3 regions of the Bacillus xiamenensis genome follow, and region 1 is predicted to be linked to each of the others. Evidence: riboswitches for the same ligand, from Rfam matches in the RefSeq annotation. Region 1 holds a riboswitch; each other region holds the start of a gene.

Region 1 (4,849 bases):
AAATGCGCTTGTGATGATCCACTGCACATTGGCTGCTGCATTCTTAAGGTTTTGTTCATACGCTTCTTGTGCTCGTTTATTCATCGTATGCACGTCGTTTAAGACACCATTAATTCTTGCAGCCACACGTCTTGCATCTGAAGCATTTTTTTCACTAATGGCACTGTTTGCTTCTTTTGTCCATGTATCAAACTTTGAAGCGAGCCTTGTTAAGACTTCTTTTCTCATATTTCCTGCATTTTTGTTTAATGCTTTCAGTTGTTTTTTTGCTGCAGAAATATCACTTTGAACGACCTCTAGCTGTTCATCTGAAAGAGTCATGGAATAATTGGTCATGGCCTGTTCAACACTTTCAAAGCTGGCCTTCGTTTTTTGTACGTTGAGTAAGGTTTGTACTTCTGTTTCGTTTGATGATTGGATCTTTGTCATGCTCACAATAATATAGGCGATAATGCCAACCGCTAAAAGAAGTGAAATGAGTGCGTTGAGCAAAATTTTGATGCGTAAGCTCATGATGCTGCCCCCTCATCTTTCAAAAGCGTCTGCTTCAGTCTATTTAATTTTTTGGTCAATTTCTCAGCATCTTTGAGCACCCGGATTCTTGCCATATCAATTCCGTCATTGCTTAAATCATACACGATATGACCGCTTTTGATTTTGCTACTTTTGACGAGCTGTTCGCTGAATTGATAAACCACTTCATCGACTTTTTTGACCATAGATGAAATAACGGCTTTTTCAGCCGTATAGTATTGATCGCTGTCTACGCCAATTGCATATTTGCCTTGCGTTTGCGCTTCTTTTAATACACCAACACCCGTAAAGCCGGCTGCTGCATATAAAACGTCTGCTTTCTTATTGATCATTTCTTTTGCTATTTTACTGCCTTTGTCTGCATCACTAAATGTGCCGGCATAGGTGGTTAAGATCTTGATGTTTGGATTCACAGATTTTGCGCCTTTTTGATATCCTTTTTCAAACCGGTGGATCACATCTGCATCGACGCCGCCAACGAACCCAATGACATCACTTTTTGTCGTCATAGCAGCAAGTGCTCCCGCTAAATAGCTGCCCTGCTCTTCTTTAAAGGTCACTGATGTGACATTTTTCAGATCAGACACAGCATCAATGAGCAAAAATTGCTTTTTCGGATATTTTTTTGCTACCTTTTCTAGGTCTTCTTGCATACTGAACCCTACACCAATGATCAGGTCATTTCCATCTTTCACAAGCTCTGTTAGCCCTTTTTCATATGTTTTGGTTTCTGCAATTTCTCTATAATCAAATTCAATGCCAAGCTCGTCACGTGCTTTTTCTAACCCTTTAAATGATGAATCGTTAAATGATTGATCACCAAGACCATCGTCTGTCAGCATGACGCCAATCTGCTTCGCATTTGATTGTGGTGGTCCTCCCTGTTGATTGCTACATGAGGCAAGTACCATGATCATGGCTGCCATCAGAAGTAATGAAATCTTCACTTTCATCCAAACACACACTCCTTTTATCATCCTTACCCCTTTCTTATCGGATTTGATAGGCTTTGTTTCAATGATCAAGTGAAGGTTTTTCAACTTTTTTTATGACTTTTTTCACTGAAAAAACCCATTATTTATGACAAAAATAAAAAAAGCGAGCAATTGCTCACTTTTTCTCATATGTCCAGCCTTCTTTTTGGTAAACTTGGTCATTTTTCATCAGATGTCCTAATGCTCGTTTAAAGGCTGCCTTACTCATTTGGAATCTTTCACGAATATCTTCTGGGTCACTTTTATCCCAATAAGGCATTGCACCATTTCTTGTTCTCATATAGGTCAAAATTTCTTCTGCATCAGCAGATAATGCATCCTGCTTTCTAGGAAGCAGTGACACATTGACAGTCCCGTCCTCTTTCACTGCAATCACGCGCCCCGTAACGGTCGATCCTAATCTTGGCTCTTCTTTCCGCTCAGTGCGGTGGATAAACCCTCTTATCCCTGTATCTGTCAGCATGAAGGAACCTGTTGCAATTAAGCGATAAATCGTTCCAGTGATCTCTTTGTTCATTAAGGTATCTGGCGCCTCAGTAAACAATTCGCTGATCACGTCTTCAGTGGCTGGCTTTGCGAACATTCTACCGTAGCTTGTCACTTTCAGCATACAATATAGTTTGTCTCCTTTTTTCGGCCACGCTTCCTCAAAAGGCGGAAGGTGTTCAGTTGCAACAAGTGCATCCTTTGACAGTCCTACATCGACAAATGCCCCCATATCTTCCACCACGTCTACAACTTCTACCCAGCCATATGTATGGGCATTAATTGTAGGAATTTTCATCGTAGCTGCCAGTCTTTCCTCATGATCTACATATAAGTAGACCTCTACTTCATCACGATCTTCGATATCCTCTGTCATTTCACTGCGGTGCAGGAGGACAGAATCCTCGCCATCTGTTAAAAAGTAGCCGTATTCCATCTCGTTCTCTATTTGCAAGGTCAATTGCTCACCTGGTCTCATGTTCTCTTCCTTCCTATCTGCCCTTAAAAGAGCGTTCGTTCATCTTTTGATTCACTTTATTCTACTATACTTCTGTCAACATGAACATCTCTAGTTCTGTTAGCTAAAGTGGACAAACTGCACTTAATTTATACCGCAATACAGCTGAACGCTATTCGATAAAGTTTCTTCTTCCCCTATTGGCATGATAAGATAGACGCAATATCCCATACTTGGAGGTCATGTGTGATGGCAAAAGAAAGTTCATTTGATATTGTATCAAAGGTGGAGCTGCCAGAGGTGCAAAACGCCATTCAAGCAGCGCTGAAAGAAATTAAAAACCGGTATGATTTTAAAGGAAGTAAAAGTGATATTTCGTTAGAAAAAGAAGAGCTCGTTCTCATCTCTGATGATGATTTCAAGCTTGAGCAGCTAAAAGATGTACTAGTGACCAAGCTGATTAAAAGCAATGTCCCGACTAAAAACATCGACTACGGAAAAACCGAACACGCCCTAGGGGGAACCGTACGCCAGCGGGCAAAGCTGATTAGCGGGATTGATAAAGACAATGCAAAAAAAATCAATGCATTGATTAAGCAGTCCGGCATCAAAGTGAAATCTCAATTTCAGGATGACCAAGTGCGTGTAACAGGGAAAAATAAAGATGATTTACAAGAGGTCATGTCTCTCATACGCAAAGCTGATTTGCCGATTGATGTCCAATTTATAAATTTTCGATAAATTTTAAATTTCCCATTGATTATTTCCTATTTTTTCGATACAGTTGATGGAAGCTCAACTCATTGACATGTTCATATCGCTTTCTTATCAAGAGAGGCAGAGGGACTGGCCCTGTGAAGCCTCAGCAACCGGTGTAGTAGAAATGTATGTTTCTATGACCAAGGTGCTAAATCCAGCAAGCAACTGCTTGGTAGATGAGAAGAAGAATTTCAATAAAACCAAAAAGTCTTCTTCTTATCAGAAGGCTTTTTTTGTTACATAAAAATAAGGAGGAAACCAATGGGCCTATTACAAGACTTACAAAACCGCGTATTAATTGCTGACGGTGCAATGGGAACACTTTTATACTCTTACGGCATCGACCGCTGCTTTGAAGAATTAAATTTATCGAAAGAAGATGAAGTGAAAAGAGTACATGAGGCGTATGTGCAGGCTGGGGCGGACATCATTCAAACGAACACATACGGCGCGAATTATATTAAACTATCCCGCTACGGCCTAGAAGAAGAAACAAAACGCATCAATACAAAAGCGGTACAAATTGCAAAAGCAGCCGCCGGCTCAGCTTATGTCCTCGGAACGATTGGCGGTATCCGAACATTTAACAAAAACGCCTACTCTTTAGACGAGATTAAACGGAGCTTTAGAGAGCAGCTGTACATCCTCTTAAATGAACAGCCTGACGGATTATTGCTAGAAACGTATTACGACATTGAAGAAGCAAAAGCTGTTCTCCAAATTGCACGCAAAGAAACGGCTCTCCCAATTGTTATGAATGTCTCCATGCATGAGCAAGGTGTTCTGCAGGACGGCACACCGCTAAAAGACGGTTTATCCGAATTATCCGCACTAGGCGCTGATGTCGTCGGTATTAATTGCAGGCTGGGCCCTTATCATATGATTCAGGCACTCGAAGGCGTTCCAATTTTGGAAAATTCGTATTTATCTGTCTATCCTAATAGCAGTCTTCCCTCCTTTGAGGAAGGCAGACTCGTCTATGATACAGATAATGATTATTTCAGAAAAAGTGCACTTGAGTTTAGAAATCAGGGTGCACGAATCATCGGCGGCTGTTGCGGAACAATGCCTCAGCATATTAGCGCCATGGCTGAAGCGGTCAAAGATTTAGCACCGATCACCGAAAAAGAAGTGAAAGTGTTAAAAGAAGAAATGATTTCGATCCAAGACCAGCGCACAGAGCCTGGACTTGATGAGCTGGCTGTGAAAAAACGATCAATTATCGTCGAGCTGGACCCGCCGAAAAAGCTCAACTTTGAAAAATTCCTTGTTGCAGCGAACGAATTAAAAAGTGTGGGCATTGATGCCCTCACGCTGGCTGATAATTCTCTTGCTACGCCCCGTATTAGCAATGTCGCTTGTGGCGCTTTATTGAAACAGCAGCTTGATATGCGTTCACTTGTCCATATCACGTGCCGTGATCGTAATTTGATTGGACTTCAATCCCATTTGATGGGACTTGATACACTCGGTCTAACCGATATATTAGCCATTACAGGCGATCCATCTAAAATCGGTGACTTCCCGGGGGCAACATCTGTTTATGATTTAACCTCCTTTGATTTGATTCGTCTGATCAAACAATTTAACGAAGGACTTTCTTTTTCTGGAAAGCCGC
Region 2 (4,849 bases), 1.7 Mb from region 1:
GAAATTGGACACTCTACCTTTATGGGGGGTGTCCAATTTGTCTTTTCAAAAAGAACAGGTGGATATTACAGAACATGTCACTGGACGATTTAAAGAAAGCGGCATGGTGCTTTTTCATCAAAATGAAGAGATTGGCACGATGATTAGTGAAAATCAATATGAATTAAAATCGGGTTACTCCTATGATCAAAATCGTTTTTATCGTTTGTCAGATACATTGACACATGGAACTGAAAAATATGTAGACTGTGACGATGAAAATGGCTGGTGCTAATCACAAAAAGGCTGCAGTGAGTGAGTGCTGCAGTCTTTTTGTTGCCCAAGTACCCAATCTTTACAACCTGAATGAAAGATTGTAATCTAAGGAAGAAGTGAATCAACGTCAAAAGGGCCGGGTGATCGTGATGAATGTCGAGATAGAAAAGGTCATCATTGTAGAAGGTAAATCAGATAAACAGAAGCTAAAAGAAGTCATAAGTGAACCTGTTACCATCATTTGCACCAATGGCACGATCAGTACATCGAAGCTGGATCAGCTTGTGGACGATTTATTCGGGAAAGACGTTTACATATTAGCAGACAGTGACGATGCTGGCGACAAACTGCGGAAGCAATTTCGAAAAGAATTTCCTGAAGCCCTTCATCTGTTTGTCGACAGAACGTACCGCGAAGTGGCCGCTTCACCGTCAGCCCACATTGCATCTATTCTATTAGCTGCAAACATTGATGTTCATTCGAAATATTTATGAGGGTGACGTATATGAAAGAGATTGAAGAGCATGAATTCAAGGAGATAGAGGACGATTTATTTCTTTTATACTTATATACACCGTTTTGCGGAACATGCCAGCTGGCAAAGAAGATGCTGGCAGTGGTCGAGGCCATGCAGCCGGATGTTCCCTTTTACGAGAACAATTTAAACTATTCACCAGGTTTTGCGAAAGCATTTGAGATCGAGAGTGTTCCGTGCTTTCTCCTGTTTAAAAAGGGTGAGATCGTACAAAAAGGCTATGCCTTTCACTCAGTTCCATATCTTCACGAAGTGATTGAAACCGCTAAATAAAGCGTTTTTTTGTCATATTTCAAGCAATTCATTTGAAAATTTGTCGAGTTATTTATAAAGGACAAGCTGAGGTTTGTAGAGAAATGTTATGTATAACCAAATGACAGGGAGGTTATACATGTGGAAAATGTGAAAGCCCATGGAAACGTAGGGCAGCGATTGCTTTTAAAGCCGCTGCTTTCATCATCATCCTTGAAGATTACATTTGAGGCGGAAACTGATTCTTGTACTTTGATTGTGGATGAGCGTGGTGAAGTGAAGAAACTGCCTGCAATTGAGTTATCAGATCTCATCTTTTATGGTGAGAGGAAAGAAATTCTTCAATTATTAGATGGAGACATGTCCTTGCAGCAGCTTATCAGCAGGGGACAAGTGAAGGTGAAAGGCTCGTTTCGTGCGCTTCTGAGATTAGAAGCAGTCCTTTGGCTGACGAACGGTTTTTTTCGAAAAATGATAACTTAGTCGTTTACTTGGAAATTAGTGATTTACAGCGTTGACATATCTCAAATAGCATGATATTCTACGTTAGTAAAAACATGAACATCACATAAAACAACATATTTTCTCTTATTAAGAGAGGTGGAGGGACGTGCCCTATGAAACCCGGCAACCGTCAGCATAGCTGAAATTGGTGCCAATTCACTCAAAGCCGCAACGCTTTGAAAGATGAGAGAAAGGCGTATTTGAAATAAAAGGCCTTTCTGCTTGCGTTGCAGTTAGGTCTTTTTTACTGACCTGGCGTCTGGCTAGAGTCACGACAGCACGAAGAATAAATGAACGTATGTGATGGCAACCTATAGATTCAGCAAGAAAGCAGGTGAACAGACTGTGATCCATTTACAGAATGTATCAAAAACGTATCATTCAAAAAGCGGAAATGTTGATGCTGTAAAAGACGTCAACTTGGATATCGATAAAGGTGAAATATTCGGAATTATCGGGTATAGCGGCGCAGGGAAAAGCTCCCTTATTCGCCTATTAAACGGTCTGGAGCAGCCAACAGAAGGAATCGTTGAAGTGGCAGGCAACCGGATTAATGAAGTATCGAATGCGAAACTTCGGAAAGCAAGACAAGAAATCAGCATGATTTTCCAGCACTTTAACTTGCTCTGGTCAAGAACAGTGAGACAAAATATTATGTTCCCACTCGAGATCGCAGGTGTACCTGCATCAAAACGGAGAGCTCGTGCAGACGAACTCATTAAATTGGTCGGTTTAGAAGGAAAAGAACATGCATATCCGTCTCAGCTAAGCGGCGGGCAAAAGCAGCGTGTAGGGATTGCGAGAGCATTAGCGAACGATCCAAAAGTTTTACTATGTGATGAAGCCACTTCTGCGCTTGATCCGCAAACAACGGATTCCATCCTTGAGCTTTTAGCCGATATTAATAAACGACTGGGACTCACCATTGTGCTAATCACACACGAAATGCACGTCATTCGCAAAATTTGTCACCGTGTGGCGGTGATGGAGAATGGCCGTATTGTCGAAGAAGGCGAAGTATTACGTGTCTTCAGACAGCCGAAAGAAGAAATGACGAAGCGATTTGTGAAACAGCTTGCTGAACCAGAAGAAGCGAAAGAAACGATTGAGCACGTCCTAGAGCGAGTAAAAGAAGGTCAGGTCGTCCGGTTGTCCTTTATCGGAGATTCTGCCGAACAGCCGCTGATCACGGAAATCATTCGATCCTTCAAGGTCGATGTGAACATCCTGCAAGGAAAGATTTCTCAAACGCAGGAAGGCGCGTTTGGAACACTCTTTATCCATATTCATGGAGACGAGAACGAAGTTGAAAAAGCCATCGCCTATATCCAAAGCAAACAGGTTGAAATCGAGGTGATGACACATGTTTGAGAAATGGTTTCCGAACGTTGACCTAAATGTCATCTGGAGTGCAACAGGTGAAACGGTATATATGACATTCATTGCACTAGCGTTTGCTTTTGTGATCGGGATCATCCTTGGACTATTGCTTTTTCTCACAAGTAAAGGCGGTCTTTGGGAAAATAAACCGATCAATGCTGTCATCGGCGCAGTCGTCAACATTTTCAGATCGATTCCTTTTATCATTTTAATCATTCTATTATTAGGGTTTACCAAACTTATTATGGGCACGATTTTAGGCCCAAATGCAGCGTTACCAGCCCTTGTCATTGGATCAGCTCCTTTCTACGCACGTCTTGTTGAAATTGCACTGCGTGAAGTAGACAAAGGAGTCATTGAAGCAGCACGATCTATGGGAGCGAAAACGTCTACCATTATTTTCAAAGTGTTGCTGCCAGAATCACTGCCAGCCCTTATTTCAGGCATTACCGTAACAGCGATTGCTCTGATTGGCTCTACTGCGATTGCAGGTGCAATTGGAGCAGGCGGACTTGGTGACCTTGCCTATGTAGAAGGATACCAATCTGGTAATACAGATGTCACACTTGTAGCCACTGTGTTTATTCTGATCATCGTCTTTATTATTCAAATAATCGGTGATTTGATTACAAATAAAATTGATAAACGTTAAGGGAGGATTTATTCATGAAGAAATTGATTTTAAGTGCACTATTTCTAGCATTTGCAGGTATTCTAGCTGCATGCGGTTCATCTAATAACGCAAGCGAAAGCAAAACCATTACGGTTGCGGCTTCAAAAACACCACATGCCGAGATTCTTGAAGAAGCAAAACCACTTCTAAAAGAAAAAGGCTATGATCTAAAAGTAAAAGTGCTTAGCGATTATAAAATGTACAACAAAGCGTTAGCTGAAAAAGAAGTGGATGCGAACTTTTTCCAGCATATTCCTTACTTAAACGAAGAAAATAAATCAAACAAAGATTACAACCTAGTAAGTGCTGGTGCAGTTCACCTTGAGCCTTTCGGTATTTACTCTAAGAAATACAAATCAGTAAAAGATATTCCAAACGGCGGCACGATCATCATGACAAACAACGTAGCTGAGCAAGGACGTATGCTTGCCCTATTGCAAAATGCTGGTGTGATCAAGCTTGATCCAAAAGTTGATACAATCAACGCAACAATCAAAAACATCAAAGAAAACCCGAAGAACCTGAAATTCAAAAAAATCGCTCCTGAACTAACAGCGAAAGCTTATGAAAACAGTGAAGGCGATGCAGTGTTTATTAACGTAAACTATGCGATCCAAAATAAATTGAATCCGAAAAAAGATGCTATTGAACTTGAGCAAACAAAGAACAATCCATATGCAAACATCGTGGCTGTTCGCAAAGGTGACGAAAAATCTGAAAAGATCAAGGCATTAATGGAAGTTCTTCACTCTGATAAAATCAAAGAATTTATCGACAAAAAATATGACGGTGCAGTATTGCCTGTATCTGAATAACGACGTGTGAACCTCGCTTTCATGAAAGCGAGGTTTTTTTGTGTATTTTTTCAAATCTCGCTCATAATAAAAACGAACAAATGACCTGAAGGGATGGAATGAAGATGAATGAACAGCATATGAGCGGCTCGATGCAGCAATCACTGACGGATTATAAAACGGCAATGGGTGAATTTCAGAAGAAAATGCCGGTGTTTGGCAAGAAATTCAATGAATTTACGGAGCAGTGCTTCCAGAGTGATTCATTAACGCAAAAAGAAAAACAAATGATTGCCCTTGGCATCAGCATTCATGCACAGGATGAATATTGCATGATTTATCATACAAAGGGAGCGCTCGACCAAGGCGCAACAGAAGAGAATTTGCTGGAAGTTGTCAGCGTGGCGGCAGCGTTCGGCGGAGGTGCCGCACTGAGTCAAGGCATCACAGTTGTTC
Region 3 (4,849 bases), 380 kb from region 1:
TTCAATGGAAGAACGAATGGGCTGCGGAATCGGTGCATGCTTTGCTTGTGTCTGTCATACCGATCAGCACGAGAAACCGTACGTTAAAGTTTGTCTGGATGGACCTGTTTTTAAAGCGGAGGAGGTGGCGCTATCATGCTAAACATCGAATTACCCGGCTTATCTTTAAAAAATCCAATCATTCCTGCATCAGGCTGTTTTGGATTTGGAAAAGAATTCGCATCATTATATGACCTTTCCTTGCTGGGCGGCATCATGATTAAAGCCACGACCCTTGAACCGAGATTTGGCAACCCAACACCGAGGGTGGCCGAAACTGGAGCCGGTATGCTGAATGCGATTGGCTTACAAAATCCAGGTCTAAAAGGCGTGCTTGAACATGAATTACCTTGGCTTGAGCAGTTTGATACACCCATTATTGCGAATGTTGCAGGTTCACAGGTTGATGATTATGTCGAAGTGGCCAAACACATCAGTCAAGCAAGGAATGTCCATGCCCTCGAACTGAATATCTCCTGTCCAAATGTCAAAACAGGAGGGATCGCTTTTGGTACGGACCCAAAGATGGCCGCGTCATTGACAAAGGCAGTCAAGGAAGTCTCTTCTGTTCCTGTCTATGTGAAACTGTCACCTAATGTGGCCAATATCACTGAGATTGCTAAAGCGATTGAATCGGCTGGAGCAGATGGGCTCACCATGATTAATACCTTGATTGGTATGCGTCTAGATTTAAAAACAGGCAAACCCATTCTTGCCAATCAAACAGGTGGATTGTCAGGCCCTGCAATAAAGCCTGTCGCCGTTCGAATGGTGCATGAGGTCAGTCAGGCAGTCTCTATTCCCATTATTGGGATGGGCGGGGTGCAAAGCGCTGAAGATGTACTTGAGTTTCTATTAGCAGGAGCAAGTGCAGTCGCTGTTGGGACAGCCAATTTTGTGAACCCATTTATTTGCCCGGAAATCATTGAGGAGCTGCCGAATGTGCTGACGGCATATGGGTATTCATCTGTAGAGGAATGTATCGGAAGGAGCTGGAAACATGAAGCACTTGCCCATCATCGCACTTGATTTTCCATCAGGGCAGGAGGCGCACGCCTTTTTAGATCTGTTTGAAGGGACACCTTTATTCGTCAAGGTCGGTATGGAGCTATTTTACCAAGAAGGTCCTGCCATCCTTGACGCACTGAAAGAAAAAAATTGCCGTATTTTCCTTGATCTGAAGCTTCATGACATTCCAACAACCGTACAAAAAGCAATGAACCGGCTTGCTGCACTTGGTGTAGATTTGGTCAATGTGCATGCAGCTGGCGGGAAAAGAATGATGCAGGCTGCGATAGAGGGGCTTGAAAGCGGAACCCCTGCCGGGCAAAATCGTCCAAGCATTATTGCTGTGACTCAGCTTACAAGTACGTCAGAAGAAATGATGAAAAAAGAATTACTGATTGATCGTCCATTACAAGAAGCTGTGCTTCATTACGGACAATTGGCATATGAAAGTGGACTTGACGGTGTTGTATGTTCTGTTCATGAATCAAAAGTAATTCATGAGCAAATCTCACCTTCCTTTCTCACTGTGACACCAGGAATTCGTTTACCAAATGATCAAACCGATGACCAAAAGCGTGTGGCGACACCTGCCTTTGCAAAAGAGCAAGGTGTTTCACAAATCGTTGTTGGGAGATCCATCACGAAAGCCGTAAACCCAGTGGACGCCTATCAACAAATTTTGAAAGAGTGGGAGTGACTGCCGTATGAAAATGAAAATCGCTAAACATCTATTACAAATCAAAGCTGTCTCTTTAAAACCAGACGAACCATTTACATGGGCGAGCGGCATCAAATCGCCAATTTACTGCGACAACCGTCTGACCTTGTCGTATCCAGAAGTCAGAAATGACATTGCGGAAGGTTTAAAAGATTTGATTCTCTCTCATTTCGAGGGTGCTGAAGTCATCGCAGGTACTGCAACAGCAGGTATTCCGCATGCGGCATTAGCGGCAGACCGTTTGAATGTGCCGATGTGTTATGTGAGAAGTAAGCCAAAAGCGCACGGAAAAGGAAATCAAATTGAAGGAGCCGTATCGCCTGGTCAAAAGGTGGTCGTTGTAGAAGACCTCATCTCAACCGGGGGCAGCGTTCTTGACGTGGTTGCCGCTCTAGAAGAAGAAGGCTGTGACGTACTTGGGGTTGTGGCTATCTTCACATACGGCCTGCCAAAAGCAGCAGCAGCTTTTCAAGAGAAAAACATTCCATATGTCACACTCACAGACTATGACACACTGACTGAAGCGGCACTTGAGCTAAAAGCGATTGATCCTTCTTCTATGAATAAACTAAAACGATGGAGAGAAGATCCTTCGTCTGAATCTTGGATGGAAGAAACGGTCTAAAAGCTGTGCAGCAAAGCACAGCTTTTCTTTTGGTTAAAAATAGTAAAATAGACTCAAATTTAAATAAAAACTAATCCTATCAATAAAGTCGGGTTGACTTTTGTTTGAATTGTGTTAATATTTAATACAAATTAAAATTCTTATCCAGAGAGGTGGAGGGACTGGCCCGATGAAGCCCAGCAACCTGCGATTCGCAAGGTGCTACTTCCTGCAAAATGATTCTATTTTGAAAGATAAGGAAATCGCGAACTTCCTCATCTTTCTTTCGGACTGAAAGAAAGTTTTTTTATTTTAACGGTGAGGAGGAAGAGGAGATGGAATTGAAACAAAATCAGGATGAGGACTTAGTGAAGCACATGAAAGAACTGATTGGGGATATGAAATTTGGTTCGATTACGTTGATTGTTCAGGACGGTCAAGTGATTCAAGTGGAAAAAAATGAAAAAATCAGATTGAAGTAATGCGGAGAACAGTAATAGGAGCAGTACTCCGAAAGGGGAGAAATAATGTTAACTTATGAAAATTGGCAAGAGCCGTCCATTACATTTCAAGAGGACGATTTGTATAAAGGAGCCCTATCTGTGCTGAAATGGGCGTACGGCCACTATGGTGATCAGCTCGTTTATGCATGTAGTTTTGGCATTGAGGGTATTGTCCTAATTGATCTGATTGCAAAAGTAAAAAAGGATGCGAGAATTGTCTTTTTAGATACAGGTCTGCATTTCAAAGAAACATACGACACCATTGATGCAGTCAAGGAAAGATATCCTGGTTTAGACATCGTGCTGAAAACCCCTGAGCTGACAGTGGAACAGCAAAACGAGCAGCATGGTGATAAATTATGGGAAACGAATCCTCAAAGCTGCTGCCATATGCGGAAGGTCATTCCTTTGCAAGAGGCACTATCTGGCTATCCGGCATGGCTTTCTGGCTTAAGAAGAGAGCAATCACCAAAACGAGCAGGGACGAACTTCTTAAATAAAGATGAGAAATTTAAATCAGTAAAAGTATGTCCGCTCATCCACTGGACGTGGAAGGACATTTGGAGATATACGTCTAGAGAAGAACTTACTTATAATCCGCTGCACGACCAGGGATATCCGAGCATCGGATGTGCTCCGTGTACACAGCCAGCATTTACAGCAGATGACCTGCGTTCTGGTAGATGGTCAGGGACAGCAAAGACCGAGTGCGGATTACATGAGTAAGGGAGCATAATGTATGGAAATCGCCGCAATTTTATTTAGTTTATTCTTTGCTTTAAACATTGGCGCAAGCGGAGCAGCCGCTTCGATGGGTATCGCATATGGATCAGGTGCCATTAAAAAGCCAATTTATGCACTCAGCGTTTGTGCAGTAGGGATATTAGCAGGCTCAGTGATTGGCGGCGGAGAGGTCGTCAAAACGATCAGCTCTGGGATTATGCCGGAATCTGTCATCACACTTGAAATTGTGTGTATCATTATTGGCTCTGCCGCATTATCACTTTTCATCGCGAATCTCATGGCCATTCCATTATCAACAAGTGAAGTCACAGTAGGTGCTGTGGTCGGTGTGGCCGTCGCGTATAAAGTGCTGTATGTGAAATCTATTTTAGTGATTGTCGCCTTTTGGATTATCATCCCGCTTGTCGCCTTTGTTTTTACCTTTGTCGTTGTCAAAATCATCAGATTGTTCCCTAAACGGACATTATCAAAAAAGGGAACATTGATTTTATCTGTGCTTCTCATTATCAGCGGATTTCTAGAGGCGTTTTCAGCAGGGATGAACAATGTCGCTAATGCCGTCGGTCCCCTTGTCGCCTCAGGTGTTTTGACAGTTGGGCAAGGAACCCTTTACGGAGGAATCTTTGTTGCATTTGGTGCGCTTTTGCTAGGCAGAAGGGTCCTTGAAACAAACGGCAAGAAAATTACCCGCTATCAAACGGGAGAAGGAATTCTATTATCGAGTACCGGCGCAGGACTTGTGATCGTCAGCTCTATTTTTGGGCTACCCGTTCCACTTACCCAAATCACCTCCTCGTCTATTATCGGGCTTGGTATGGCAAAGGGCGGACCGAACATTTTTCATAAACATGTCGTGAAAAAAATGCTGAAAGTCTGGGTTGTGTCACCTTTCTTATCACTCAGTCTCTCGTATTTGCTCGTGAGCCTTTTCTTAAAAGGAGACTATTACTCTATCTTTATCATGATGAGTGTACTGCTTGCCTCACTTGGTGCACTGAGTCTAATGAAAGCAGTCAAAAATGAGAGCAGCTCGATTCATGAACAGGGCGGCGGGATTTAAACACAAATCCGACTATTATGATCTACTAAATATGAACATTGAGAGGAAGATGAACAAATGAGTTTAACACCACATGGTGGCGTATTAATTAATCGAGTAAATGAAGAATTTGATCTAAGCACAGCTGCGAAGGAAATTGAACTGGATGCTATCTCTTTTGCAGACCTTGAACT

Evidence for each region. Region 1 has a riboswitch for S-adenosylmethionine ahead of BK049_RS02765 (bifunctional homocysteine S-methyltransferase/methylenetetrahydrofolate reductase). Riboswitches for the same ligand answer to the same signal wherever they lie in the genome.
Region 2: another riboswitch for S-adenosylmethionine. It lies ahead of BK049_RS12340 (methionine ABC transporter ATP-binding protein); the one in region 1 lies ahead of BK049_RS02765 (bifunctional homocysteine S-methyltransferase/methylenetetrahydrofolate reductase).
Region 3: another riboswitch for S-adenosylmethionine. It lies ahead of BK049_RS18640 (YezD family protein); the one in region 1 lies ahead of BK049_RS02765 (bifunctional homocysteine S-methyltransferase/methylenetetrahydrofolate reductase).

The regions. Positions count from the first base shown of each region.
Region 1 is NZ_CP017786.1:544,574-549,422, forward strand. Features, by position in the region: gene BK049_RS02745 (methyl-accepting chemotaxis protein) at 1-513, opposite strand, end outside; gene BK049_RS02750 (BMP family lipoprotein) at 510-1,487, opposite strand; gene BK049_RS02755 (CvfB family protein) at 1,645-2,493, opposite strand; gene BK049_RS02760 (YajQ family cyclic di-GMP-binding protein) at 2,722-3,213, shown strand; SAM riboswitch class I at 3,295-3,414, shown strand; gene BK049_RS02765 (bifunctional homocysteine S-methyltransferase/methylenetetrahydrofolate reductase) at 3,493-4,849, shown strand, end outside.
Region 2 is NZ_CP017786.1:2,443,602-2,448,450, forward strand. Features, by position in the region: gene BK049_RS12320 (YusG family protein) at 38-274, shown strand; gene BK049_RS12325 (toprim domain-containing protein) at 405-749, shown strand; gene BK049_RS12330 (thioredoxin family protein) at 761-1,063, shown strand; gene BK049_RS12335 (SCP2 sterol-binding domain-containing protein) at 1,184-1,525, shown strand; SAM riboswitch class I at 1,628-1,736, shown strand; gene BK049_RS12340 (methionine ABC transporter ATP-binding protein) at 1,892-2,917, shown strand; gene BK049_RS12345 (methionine ABC transporter permease) at 2,910-3,578, shown strand; gene metQ (methionine ABC transporter substrate-binding lipoprotein MetQ) at 3,593-4,414, shown strand; gene BK049_RS12355 (carboxymuconolactone decarboxylase family protein) at 4,519-4,849, shown strand, end outside.
Region 3 is NZ_CP017786.1:165,128-169,976, reverse strand. Features, by position in the region: gene BK049_RS00815 (dihydroorotate dehydrogenase electron transfer subunit) at 1-142, shown strand, start outside; gene BK049_RS00810 (dihydroorotate dehydrogenase) at 136-1,068, shown strand; gene pyrF (orotidine-5'-phosphate decarboxylase) at 1,040-1,744, shown strand; gene pyrE (orotate phosphoribosyltransferase) at 1,752-2,390, shown strand; SAM riboswitch class I at 2,528-2,630, shown strand; gene BK049_RS18640 (YezD family protein) at 2,705-2,851, shown strand; gene BK049_RS00795 (phosphoadenylyl-sulfate reductase) at 2,897-3,598, shown strand; gene BK049_RS00790 (sulfate permease) at 3,612-4,676, shown strand; gene sat (sulfate adenylyltransferase) at 4,734-4,849, shown strand, end outside.